Linked DNA regions of Methylorubrum extorquens. The protein of the gene in region 1 interacts with the protein of each later gene in a pairwise test. Links are inferred from orthologs where the notes say so. Each region holds a gene or a part of one and is shown on either strand. Other genes may lie near its edges. The genes, in order: hflC and ftsH.

Region 1 (5,976 bases):
TCAGGCGGCTTCACCCTATTCACCGGCCCCATCGGCGCCCGTCTCGGTTTCCACGAAACCCGCGCCAACCGCCTCGACGTCGCGGACGGGCACCTGACGGGACAGGTTGTCGAGCCCATCGTCGGCGCGGAAGCCAAGCGCGCAAGCCTCATCGAACTGCGCGAGCGGTTGGGCCTGAGCCCAGCGGAGACGATCGCCGTGGGTGACGGGGCGAACGATCTGCCGATGCTCGAAGAGGCCGGTCTCGGTGTTGCCTTCCGCGCCAAGCCGAAAGTGGCGCAGGCCGCGCAGGTGCGAATCGAGCACGGCGATCTGACCGCGCTGCTCTACCTGCAAGGTTTCTCGGCGGCTGAGTTCGTAGCTTAATTTCCTCGGCGACGTCGCAACGCTCCGAGATGCAATTCGGCTGCGTGCCCCTCCCTTCCACCCGGTGCGGGAAGAGGGGAGGGCAACACCGTCGATCGGATCGCTGCTTACTCCAACCCGATCGCCACGAACCGCACGTCGCCGCTGATGCTGGCCACCAGCAGCAGCACAGACTTGCGGCCCTCCTTCTTGAGTGCCTCGACGCGCTTCGTCACGTCGGCAGGGTTCGAAACCGCCTCCTGGCCGACCTCGACGATGACCTCGCCCGGCTGGATGCGCTTGTCGGCGGCGGTCGAGTCGGGATCGACCTTGGTGACCACGACGCCGTTCTTGACGCTCTCCTTGATGCCGTAGCGGCGCCGCGCCTCGTCGTTGAGGCCGGAGAGGTTGAGGCCGAGGATCTGGCGATTGACCGATTCCGGTTCCGGCTGCTTGACGTTGGCGACCTGGGTCTTCTCGCCGTCCTCCAGGCGACCGAGCAGAACCGCCTTCGTCTGCTCCTCGCCCTTGCGCACGATCTGAATGTCCACGGTCTTGCCGACCGGGGTCGCGGCGACGATGCGCGGCAGCTCGCTCGACGACTTCACCGGCACGCCGTTGAACTTGACGATGACGTCACCGACTTCGAGCCCCGCGGTCTTGGCCGGGCCCTTCTCATCGACACCGGCCACGAGCGCGCCCTTGGCGCCGCCCTTCAGGCCGAGCGCTTCGGCGGTCGCCTCATCGACGTTCTGGATGCGCACGCCGAGCCAGCCGCGACGGACCTCGCCGAACTGCCGGAGTTGATCGACAACCTGGCTTGCCGTCCCCGAGGGAACCGCGAAGCCGATGCCGACCGAGCCGCCGGAAGGTGACAGGATCGCGGTGTTGATGCCGATCACCTCGCCGTCCATGTTGAACAGCGGGCCGCCGGAATTGCCCTTGTTGATGGCCGCATCGGTCTGGATGTAGTTGTCGTAGGGGCCGGACTCGATGTTGCGGCCCCGGGCCGAGACGATGCCGGCGGAGACCGAGCCGCCGAGGCCGAACGGGTTGCCGATCGCCATCACCCAATCACCTGGGCGCATCTTGTCGGAATCGCCGAAGGGCACGGCCCTGAGCGGGCGCTCGGCCGTCGGCTTCACCCGCAGAAGGGCGAGGTCGATCTTCGGATCCTTGCCGATGATCTCCGCCTTCAGCTTGGTGCCGTCGCTCAGGATGACCTGGATGTCGTTGGCGTCGCCGATGACGTGGTTGTTCGTCACCACGATGCCCGAGGCGTCGATGATGAAGCCGGAGCCGAGCGAATTCGACTTGCGCGTCGGTCCGCGCGGGCTGTCCTCGTCACCCTTCGGCGTCCCTTGGCCACGCCGCTTGAAGAACTCCTCGAAGAGATCCTCGAACGGGGTGCCCTGCGGAAGTTGCGGCATGGTCCGGCCGCCGCGGTTGCTGGCTTCGACCGTCGTCGAGGCCGAGATGTTCACCACCGCATCGGTCACCTTGTCGGCGAGGTCGGCGAGCGATTCCGGGCCGCGGGCGAAGGCGGGGATCGGCAGGGCGGTGACCGTGACGGTGACGCCCAGCACCGCGGCGGCCAGGGCCGATGAGGCGCGCCGGGCAAACGACGGCGTTCGACCCCGGACGGCGTTCGCGGCGAGTCTCATGGACGTTTCCTCAAGCTCTGAGAGTGCCTGTTTCAGGCCGGTTGTGTGCCTCACGAAACGCCCGATCCCCGATCGTTTCCCCTTCGGTCAGAGCTGAGCGGCGGGCGTTTGGTGAGAGACACCTATAAATTCAGCGGCCGGCACCCCGATCAAGGGTGCCGGCCGCGATGGTCGTATCGGTCGCAGATCGTTCAGCGCACCGTGCCTGTGGTGGCGCCGGCGCCAGACGCCGTCGGCTCGGCGCCGCCGTTGCGGGCACCCTGCGGCCGGCGCCCCTGCGGATCGTTGAAGAAGCGGAAGAAGTCCGAGTTCGGACTCACCACGAGCCGGGTGTCCTGCCCCTTCAGCGCCTGCTCGTAAGCCTGCATCGAGCGGTAGAAGGCGAAGAAGTTGGCATCCTGGCTGAACGCCTCGGCGAGGATGCGGTTTCTCTCCGCGTCGCCCTCACCGCGCAGTTCTTCCTGCTTCTGATTGGCCTCTGCCAGGATCACGACGACGTCGCGGTCGGCCTTGGCGCGGATCAGCGTCGCCGCCTGATCGCCGTTGGCGCGAATGTCGGTCGCCTCCTTCTTCCGCTCCGACGTCATGCGATCGTAGACCGCTTGGCTGTTTTTGGCGGGAAGGTCGACACGGGTCATGCGCAGATCGACGATTTCGATGCCGAGACTCTTGGCCTGCTTGTTCACGTCCTCCTGGATCGTGTTCATCAGCTCGGCGCGCTCGGTCCGCACGATGGCGTCACGGCTGGTCCGGGCCAGGACGTTGCGGAGCGCAGAGTTGGTGAAGCTCGCCAGACGCTGGTTGGCCAGGGCGATCGTCCCCGCCGCCTGGTAGAACTTGAGCGGATCGATGATCCGGTAGCGGACGAAGGCGTCCACTTCGAGGTTCTGCCGGTCGGCGGTGAGCAGGGTCTGAACCGGAAGGTCGAGATCCAGCACCCGCTTGTCGAACAGGACGACACTGTCGGTGAACGGCACCTTGAAGTACAGGCCGGGCTTGTTCTGGCCGACGGGGTTCAGCACGTCGCGCACGCGGCCGAGCTGAAGTACGAGCGCCTGCTGCATCTGCCCGACGGTGAAGACGGAGGCGTAGAGGCCGATCGCGGCTGCCGCCGCGAGGATGACCAGGCCGGTCCGAATGGCTGGATTGTTCATCGGCCCGTCGCTCCGTTCGTCTGCGTCCGCCCATTCTCCATCAGAGGCAGCACCGGCAGCACGCCCGCAGCGTTGGCACCGGCCACGCCCCCGTTCTGATCGATGATGACCTTGTTCACGGAGCCGAGCACGCGCTCCATCGTCTCGAGGAAGATCCGCTCGCGGATGACCTCGGGCGCGACCTTGTAGGAGTCGTAGACCTGACGGAAGCGCGACGCCTGACCGGTCGCCTCCGAGGTCGCCTGGGACTTGTAGGCCTCGGCCGCCTGCATAACCTTGCTGGCATTGCCTCGGGCTTCCGGCGTCACGCGGCTGGCATAGGTCTCGGCCTCGTTACGTACCTGCTGTGCGTATTGCTGCGCTGCGTTCACATCGATGAAGGCGGGCCGCACCTCCGGGGGAGGGGTGACGCTGGTGAGCTGCACGACCTCGATCCGCACGCCCGCGCCGTACTCGTCGAGGGCACTCTGGACGATCTCCTTGACCTCCTGAGCGATGCTGGACTGCTCGTTGGTCAGGATCGCCTGGATGTTGCGGCGGCCGATCACCTCGCGCATTGCGCTTTCGGCGATGGCCTTGATCGTCCCATCCGGGTTGGCGAGGTTGAAGACGTAGTCCTCCGCCTTGAGCGGGTTGACGCGCCACTGCACCTCGAAATCGATATCGACGATGTTTTCGTCACCGGTGAGCATCAGGCTCTCTTCCGGCACGTCGCGCTGACGCGTCGTGTTGCCGGCGGCCATGTAGCCGATCGGAATCGAGTTCACGATGCCGACGTTGGGCTTCTGCACGGAGCCGATCGGATAGGGGAAGTTGTAGCGCAGGCCCTCGCCGGACTGGCTGGTGTAGCGTCCGAAGACCGTGTTGATGCCGACTTCGTTCGGCTTCACGATGTAGAACCCGGTCAGCAGCCACGCGCTGAGCACCAAGCCTGCCGCGACGAGGATTCCCTTGCCGCCGCCGAAGCCTCCGCCCGGCATGACGCCGCGGAGTCGATCCTGGCCGCGCCGGAGCAGATCCTCGAGATCCGGGGGCGTCTTGCCGCCACCCCCGCCACCCCAGGGGCCGCCGCCGTTACCGCCGCCGCCGCCGCCGGGACGGCCCCAGGGACCACCTCCGCCGCCGCTCTGATTGCTCCAAGGCATTCTCGACGTGAACTCCTGCTGAAGCCGGTCCCCGCGGATGCGGATGACCCTTGCCCTAAACTCGATCCGTCGCCCCGTTATGGGGCGGGAAAAGCCGGTTTTCCCAAGCGCCAGAACGCGTTTGCGGTGCCGCGCGGACGCTGCGCACCTGAGTGGCGCCGCGCAGTCCTGTCAAGGCTGGCAGGTGGGCCCACACCGCGTCAACCGCAACGGTCGTTCGTGCCACGAAACTCTTTCCGCCCCTGCGGCCAAAGCGCCTGATGGTGGGTCAACGGCTGCCCGACCGTTCCAAGTCCACGAATTGAAACGCGAACTCGTCGCGCTCGCCGGGGCCGTGCGCCTCGCGCAGCGTCTCACGGAAGAGATCCCGGTCGAAAGGCGGAAAGTACGCATCGCCCTCCGGCGCCGCATCGACTTCGGTGAGATGCAGCCGGTCGGCATGGGGCAGGGCGAGCCGGTAGATCTCGGCGCCGCCCACCACCATCAGCTCGTCGCCTCCGGCCGCGGCAAGTGCCTCGTCCCAGTCGCGCACGACGGTGGCGTCGGGAAGGGCGAGGGTGCGATCGCGGGTGATGACCAGACTGCGCCGTCCGGGCAAGGGGCGGCCGATCGAATCCCAGGTCTTGCGCCCCATCAGGATCGGCTTGCCCATGGTGAGCGCCTTGAAGCGCTTGAGGTCGCTCGAGAGCCGCCAAACGAGGCTGTTATCGCGGCCGATCACGCCGTTGCGGGCGACCGCCGCGATCAGGGAGATGCGGGGTCGATCCATCACACCGCCACCGGCGCCTTGATCGCGGGATGCGGTTCGTAGCCTTCGATCACGATGTCCTCGAAGCGGAAGTCGAACAGAGAGCGCACCTCCGGGTTCAACCGCAGCCGGGGCAGGGCGCGCGGTTCGCGCGAGAGCTGGAGGCGGGTCTGCTCCAGATGGTTGGCGTAGAGATGCGCATCACCGAAGGTGTGGACGAAGTCGCCGGCCTTGAGCCCCGTCACCTGCGCCATCATCGCGGTGAGCAGGGCGTAGCTCGCGATGTTGAACGGCACGCCGAGGAAGGCGTCGGCCGAGCGCTGATAGAGCTGGCAGGAGAGGCGCCCGTCCGCCACGTAGAACTGGAACAGGCAATGGCAGGGGGCGAGCGCCATCCGGTCGAGGTCGGCCGGATTCCAGGCCGAGACGATCAGGCGGCGCGAATCCGGGTTTCGGGCGATCTCGTCGAGAATCCAGGCGATCTGATCGACGGTGCCGCCGTCGGGCTTGGCCCAGGAGCGCCACTGCTTGCCGTAGACAGGGCCGAGATCGCCGTTCGCGTCGGCCCACTCGTCCCAGATCGTGACGCCGTTCGCCTTGAGGTAGGCGACGTTGGTGTCGCCCTTCAGGAACCACAGCAATTCGTGAATGATCGAGCGCAGGTGGAGCTGCTTCGTCGTCACCAGGGGAAAGCCGTCCGCCAGATCGAACCGCATCTGGTGGCCAAACACCGAGAGCGTGCCCGTGCCGGTGCGGTCCTCCTTGCGGACGCCCTCTGACAGGATGCGGGTGAGCAGATCGTGATAGGCGCGCATGGCCCCTCAGGTCTGGCAACTGCCCCGGCGGATGTCGAGTCGGGCCTGCCCGCCGTCCCGCCTTTCCCCTTGTCTTGGTTACGCGGGATCGAGGGCTATCGCAGG
Region 2 (5,966 bases), 2.5 Mb from region 1 along the record:
CCGAACAGCTTGATGCCGTTATCCTCGAACGGGTTGTGCGAGGCCGAGATCATCACGCCGATATCGGCGCGCATCGAGCGGGTCAGCATGGCGACGGCAGGCGTCGGCATCGGGCCGAGCAGCAGCACGTCCATGCCGACGGAGGTAAAGCCGGCCACGAGGGCGGTCTCGATCATGTATCCCGAGAGCCGGGTATCCTTGCCGATCACGACGCGGTGGCGGTGGTCGCCGCGCTGGAAGATCACGCCCGCGGCCTGCCCGACCTTGAGAGCCAGCTCCGGTGTGATGACGCCGTTGGCCCGTCCGCGGATGCCGTCGGTACCGAAGTGTTTACGCAACGTTGCTTCTCCGCGCTCGGCGTGGTTCGCAGCCGACCACACTATCAGAATGGCGCCCGGCCGGCAGCACGGGCCTCGTGAATTGGTTGCTCCGCGACAAAGGCGGTCGAAATGGGGCGAGCCAGCCGGTTTGACCGGCGGCGCGTGCATCATTCCGCAAGTGGAATTCAGGAGGCCGCACGAGCCTCTTATCTTCGCGTCATCGTGTTCTTGAGGGCCGAAGGCTGCTCTATCGAAGAATTTGCGGCAGGCCCGAGAGGAGCAGAGCAATGCCCGACACGGTCAGAAGGCCGAGGACAAGGCGGCGGAAGCCGGTCTCGCTTAAGCCGACATAGGCCCGTGTGCCGACGATGGTGGGAAGCAGCATGGCCGGCAGCACGACGAGGATCATCGGCAGCATGCCTCGCGTGACGATCCCGGACGCGACGTAGACCGTCATCGTGACGGCGAGCATCGACAGGTTGAAATTCTGGATGACGGCGCGCTGAACGTCGCGCTCGTAGCCGCGGAGCGTGCACCACAGCGTCGGCAGAGTGCCCGTAAACCCGCCGAGGCCCCCGAGAATGCCCCCGCCAAGGCCGACGGCAGCGTCTGCGATACGGCCGCCGACGGTGATGCGCGGCAGATCCTTCGATAGGAGCATCACGGGGCACCAGACCACGAGAAGGGTTCCGAGGATCGTCTTGAACCAGTGCATGTCGAGATGCGGCAGCAGGAACGCTCCGAGTGGGACACCGGCAAGGCCGCCGAGCACGAACGGGGTCAGGACGTGGACGTCGAAGCCTCGGCGCACAGTCACCGCAGCGATGATCTGCCCCGTGAGGGCTCCGGTGACGGCAAGTGCCGCTGCCAGCTGCGGATCGATGACCCAGGCCCAGACCGACATGGCGACGAGGCCGAACGCGAAGCCCGACAGCCCTTGCACGAAGCCGGCGATGGCCGCGCCGAAGGCGACGATGAGATAGACCGAACTCGACATGTGCCGGGTCTTTTCACTCCCGTCTCGTGGGAAGGCTCACCGGTGCAACGACGCGACGGCCATGAAAAAGGGGCGCCTCACGGCGCCCCTTGTCGAAGCTTGGTCGGCCTGTTCAGCCCTGCGGCTGTGGGCTCGGCTCCAACCCGCCGTCGCTGCCACGCGGGCGGCCACGGCCGGTCGACGGCACTGGTGAGCCGCGGGCCGGGGTTGGCGGGACGTCGCCCGAGTCGCGCACCGGCGGCTCGCCCTGGAGCAGCTTGCGGATCTCGTCGCCGGACAGGGTCTCGTATTCGAGCAGGCCCTGGGCGAGCGCTTCAAGGTCGTCCTTGCGCTCCCCGAGGATACGGCGTGCCTCCTCCAGGCCCGCCTCGACGAGGCGACGCACTTCCGCATCGATCTTCTGGGCAGTTGCCTCCGAGACCGTCTGCTGACGGCCCATCGACATGCCGAGGAAGACTTCGTCGTTGTTGTCGCCGTAGGCCACGGTGCCGAGTTCCGGCGAGAAGCCCCAACGGGTGACCATCATCTTGGCCAGCCGCGTCGCCTGCTCGATGTCGGACTGGGCGCCCGACGTCACCTTGTCCTTGCCGAAGATCATCTCCTCGGCGATGCGCCCGCCCATCATGATCGCCAGCCGCGAGGTCATCTGCTCGAAAGACATCGAGAGCTTGTCGCGCTCGGGCAACTGCATGACCATGCCGAGCGCCCGCCCGCGGGGGATGATCGTCGCCTTGTGAACGGGATCGGTGGCCGGGACATTGAAGGCGACGATGGCATGGCCGCCCTCGTGGTAGGCGGTGAGCCGCTTCTCGTCTTCGGTCATGACGAGGGTGCGCCGCTCGGCGCCCATCATGACCTTGTCCTTGGCGTCCTCGAACTCGTGCATCGTGACGATGCGTTTTCCTCGACGCGCGGCGAGCAGAGCGGATTCGTTGACGAGGTTCATCAGGTCGGCACCCGAGAAGCCTGGCGTGCCGCGGGCGATGACCTTGAGATCGACGTCGGGCGCCAGCGGCACCTTGCGGACGTGAACGCGCAGGATGCGCTCGCGACCGGTCACGTCCGGATTCGGCACCATGATCTGGCGGTCGAAGCGGCCGGGACGCAGCAGCGCCGGGTCGAGCACGTCGGGGCGGTTGGTCGCCGCGATGATGATGACACCCTCGTTGGCCTCGAACCCGTCCATCTCCACGAGGAGCTGGTTGAGGGTCTGCTCACGTTCGTCGTTGCCGCCGCCGAGGCCGGCGCCGCGGTGACGGCCGACGGCGTCGATCTCGTCGATGAAGATGATGCAGGGCGCGTTCTTCTTTGCCTGCTCGAACATGTCGCGCACGCGGGACGCGCCGACACCGACGAACATCTCGACGAAGTCCGAACCGGAGATCGTGAAGAAGGGCACGTTGGCTTCACCCGCGACCGCGCGGGCAATCAGGGTCTTACCGGTGCCGGGCGGGCCGACGAGCAGCACGCCGCGCGGGATGCGGCCGCCGAGGCGCTGGAACTTCTGGGGATCGCGCAGGAATTCGACGATCTCTTGGAGGTCCTCCTTGGCCTCCTCGACGCCGGCCACGTCATCGAAGGAGACGCGTCCATGCGCCTCGTTCAGGAGCTTGGCCTTCGACTTGCCGAAGCCCATGGCGCGACCCGCCCCGGACTGCATCTGGCGCGACAGGAAGATCCAGGCGCCGATGAACACGAGGATCGGCAGCCAGCTCACGAGAAGCTGGATGAACCAGGGTGTGTTGTCGGAGGGCGGACGCGCCGTGATCTGCACGCCCTTGCCCTGGAGCTTCGAGACGAGGCCCGGGTCGTTCGGCGCGTAGCTCGAGAAGTTGCCGCCGCCCACATAGGTGCCGCTCACGTCCTGGCCGGAGATCGTGACGGACTGAATCTTGCCGGCGTCGGCATCGTTCAGGAGCTGGCTGTAGGCGATCTCGCTGCCGCCGCCACGGTGACCTGGGTTCTGAAACAGGGTCACGAGGGCGAGCACCAGCAGGAAGATGACGACCCACAGGGCGAAATTGCGGAAATTCGGGTTCATCGATCGGTCCTGGGAGGCGTGCGAGCGTCGTCCCGCAATGTCGCGGCATACCCCACGCACTCCGGGCCAATGTAGGCGGCGCCCCACCGGTTGCCAAGTAAATCGGCGGCCCCTGCGTCGAGGGCGACCGCGTAGCGTTAGCGGCGCCCCTCCGGTGCCCTGCGTGGCGGCGCGGCGGCGAGGCGGATCGTCCCCTCCCCGTCCGTCTCGATCAAGACCCCGCGGAGGGTGCGGCGGAGCGCCCTCCCCTCGGCCAGAGCCGGCAGCAGCGCGTCGAGAACGAGGGTTTCGAGCCGTTCCAGACGTTTCGGAACGGGCGCTTCGTGAGGCGACGCGATTCTGTCGAGGGTCATGTCGAGGACGCGCAAGACGATGGCGCAAGGTTCGCGGCGCAGGCGATGTCCGTCGAGTCGCAAGCCCTCTACGTCGCCGTGCGTGATCTCCGACAGCACGGCCTCGGCACGCTGCCTCAACGCCGCATCGTCCCGTCCGGCACGGACGGCGAGGCGGGCAAGTCGCGCCGCATTCAGGCCCTCCTCGGCCAGCAGCGGCAGCAGGCGGCGCAACCGCGCCCGGGTGAAGCGCTCGTCCGTGTTGGAGGGATCGCGCAGGAACGGGAGGCGGTGCCGCTCGCAATAGGCCACGAGGTCGGCCTTCGAGATGCTCAGGAACGGCCGCACCAATCGGATGCCTGGTGCCAGGGGGCGCTCGTCGCGCATCCCGGCAAGACCGGAGGGGCCGCTTCCGGCGATCACGCGCATCAGCACGGTCTCGGCTTGGTCATCGAGCGTGTGGGCGGTCAGAACGAGACCCGCGCCGATCCGGGCCGCATGGTCGGCGAGCAGTCTGTAGCGAGCGCCGCGCGCCGCTGCTTGGATACGGCTGCCGTGTCGCGGCGCATCCCAGGTCAGTATTGTGTGGACGAGGCCGAGTTCGGCGGCGAGGCGCCTAACCTCTACCGCCTCGTCGGCCGAACCCGGCCGGAGGGCGTGGTCCACCGTGGCGACCCGGAACCGATCCTGTCCCAATCGGGCTGCCGCGTGCATCAACGCCGTGGAATCGGGTCCGCCCGAAACGGCGAGCAGTGCCGGACGAGCGGGTTCTGCCAGGAATGGTGCGAGGGCGCGGGCGAGGCGTTCGTCGAGGGACGCCGCGCTCAAGCGGCGCAGCGGGCGCGCTTCTGCTCGCGCTCGACGCCCTGGCGTACAGTGGCACCCGCGCTCGGAAACTTGCGCTCGACCTCGGCCAGCGTGGCGCAGGCTTGGGCCTTGGCCCCGAGCGCGTGCAGGGAGGTGCCGAGCTTCAGCATCGCTTCGGGTGCGACGGGCGAATTCGCGTAGTCGGTCGAGACCTTCAGGAACTGCTCGGCGGCCTCGCGGGAGCGGCTGCGCTGAAGGTAGCTCTCACCGAGCCAGTAGGTCGCCTTCGGCACCAGCCGGTCGCGCGGATGCGATTGGATGAACTGACGCAGACTCATCTCGGCCTGCTCGTACTGGCGCTCGCGAATGAGGGCGTAGGCGGCCTCGAAATCCGCCTGCGCGTCGCCGCTGCCGGTGGCGGCGATGCTGGCGCTCCCGACGGGTGCTTCGACCGGCGCAATCGAACCGGTTCGCGCGGACGGAGGCGAGAGGTCCACAGGACCGCCGAAGCCGGGCGGCGGCAGATCCCCGTCCTCGGACGCGTCGGTATCCGCCTCCACGACCGTCGGGGGGACGGAGCGGCGCAGGGGCGCTTCGGCTTCGGCGATGGCGCCGGTCGGCAAAGGCAGCGAGGGCTGCGTCGTCCCGAGTGGCTTCGGGGCGCCCGGCGCATTCGGATTCTGCTCGGGATCGAAGGCATCGCTGCGCTTGCCCGGCCGCCCCTCACCCGGATTGGTGCCGTAGGGCGCGGCCGAGGGCGGTGCCGCGGCGGGCGCCGGGGCCTTGCGGGCGGGTGCGGCGGCGCTCCCCTTCCCTTCCTGGAAGCGGAACTCGACATCTTCCTGGAACTTCCGGAGCTGTTCCTTGAGCTGCCGATTCTCGTACTGAAGCGTCTCGATCTGTCCCGAGAGCTGCCGAGACACGTTCTCGAGGCGGTTGAGACGCACCACGAGTTCCGACGCATCCTGCGCCTGCGCGCCACAGAGAGCCGCTGGCGCGATCGCGAAACCGAGTCCGAGGGTCAGGAGGAGGCGGCGGAACATGGCGGCTGGCACCGATCGGTCTTCTGGTTCGCGGCCGACGTCGTGTCCTCCCCGAAACCTCCGCTGCGCCGTCGCGGCCTGAGCGGCGACGGCGCAGCGAAGGTTCGATAAGGCACGCTTACCCGATAGCAGATGGCCCGGTCGGCCGCAAAACCGGGCCCGCACCCGGTTCAGGAGCCGGCGCCGCCATCGAGAACGCTGACGGAGCGGCGGTTCTGCGACCAGCAGGAGATGTCGTTGCACACCGCCACCGGGCGCTCCTTGCCGTAGGAGACCGTCCGCATCCGCGAGGCGGAGATGCCGCGGGAGGCGAGGTAATCCTGCACGGTTTGTGCGCGGCGGGCGCCGAGGGAGTAATTGTACTCCCGCGTGCCGCGCTCGTCGGCATGGCCCTCGATGAGGAAGCTATAGCGCGAGTAGCGCTGG

What was found.
Region 2: the proteins of hflC (region 1) and ftsH interact in binary tests that used the Escherichia coli proteins (3 or more experiments, as listed by UniProt). The link is inferred for Methylorubrum extorquens from one-to-one orthologs.

What each region holds. Positions count from the first base shown.
Region 1 is NZ_JALJXF010000001.1:3,324,416-3,330,391, reverse strand. Bases 1,183-4,181 are described here. They hold hflC (protease modulator HflC), read right to left. Parts: upstream 3,164-4,181; coding sequence 2,201-3,163; downstream 1,183-2,200. Other genes in these bases: hflK (FtsH protease activity modulator HflK), read right to left, coding at 3,160-4,181; J2W78_RS15715 (DegQ family serine endoprotease), read right to left, coding at 1,183-2,009. Also shown: phosphoserine phosphatase SerB, read left to right, coding at 1-366; more of J2W78_RS15715, read right to left, coding at 474-1,182; more of hflK, read right to left, coding at 4,182-4,308; J2W78_RS15700 (dihydrofolate reductase), read right to left, coding at 4,577-5,077; J2W78_RS15695 (thymidylate synthase), read right to left, coding at 5,077-5,871; J2W78_RS15690 (CPBP family intramembrane glutamic endopeptidase), read right to left, coding at 5,967-5,976.
Region 2 is NZ_JALJXF010000001.1:831,865-837,830, reverse strand. What follows is about bases 895-3,883. They hold ftsH (ATP-dependent zinc metalloprotease FtsH), read right to left. Parts: upstream 3,359-3,883; coding sequence 1,430-3,358; downstream 895-1,429. Other genes in these bases: tilS (tRNA lysidine(34) synthetase TilS), read right to left, coding at 3,496-3,883; J2W78_RS04055 (sulfite exporter TauE/SafE family protein), read right to left, coding at 895-1,317. Outside these bases: glmM (phosphoglucosamine mutase), read right to left, coding at 1-338; more of J2W78_RS04055, read right to left, coding at 568-894; more of tilS, read right to left, coding at 3,884-4,518; tol-pal system protein YbgF, read right to left, coding at 4,515-5,540; peptidoglycan-associated lipoprotein Pal, read right to left, coding at 5,711-5,966. UniProt on the Escherichia coli protein: Acts as a processive, ATP-dependent zinc metallopeptidase for both cytoplasmic and membrane proteins. Plays a role in the quality control of integral membrane proteins.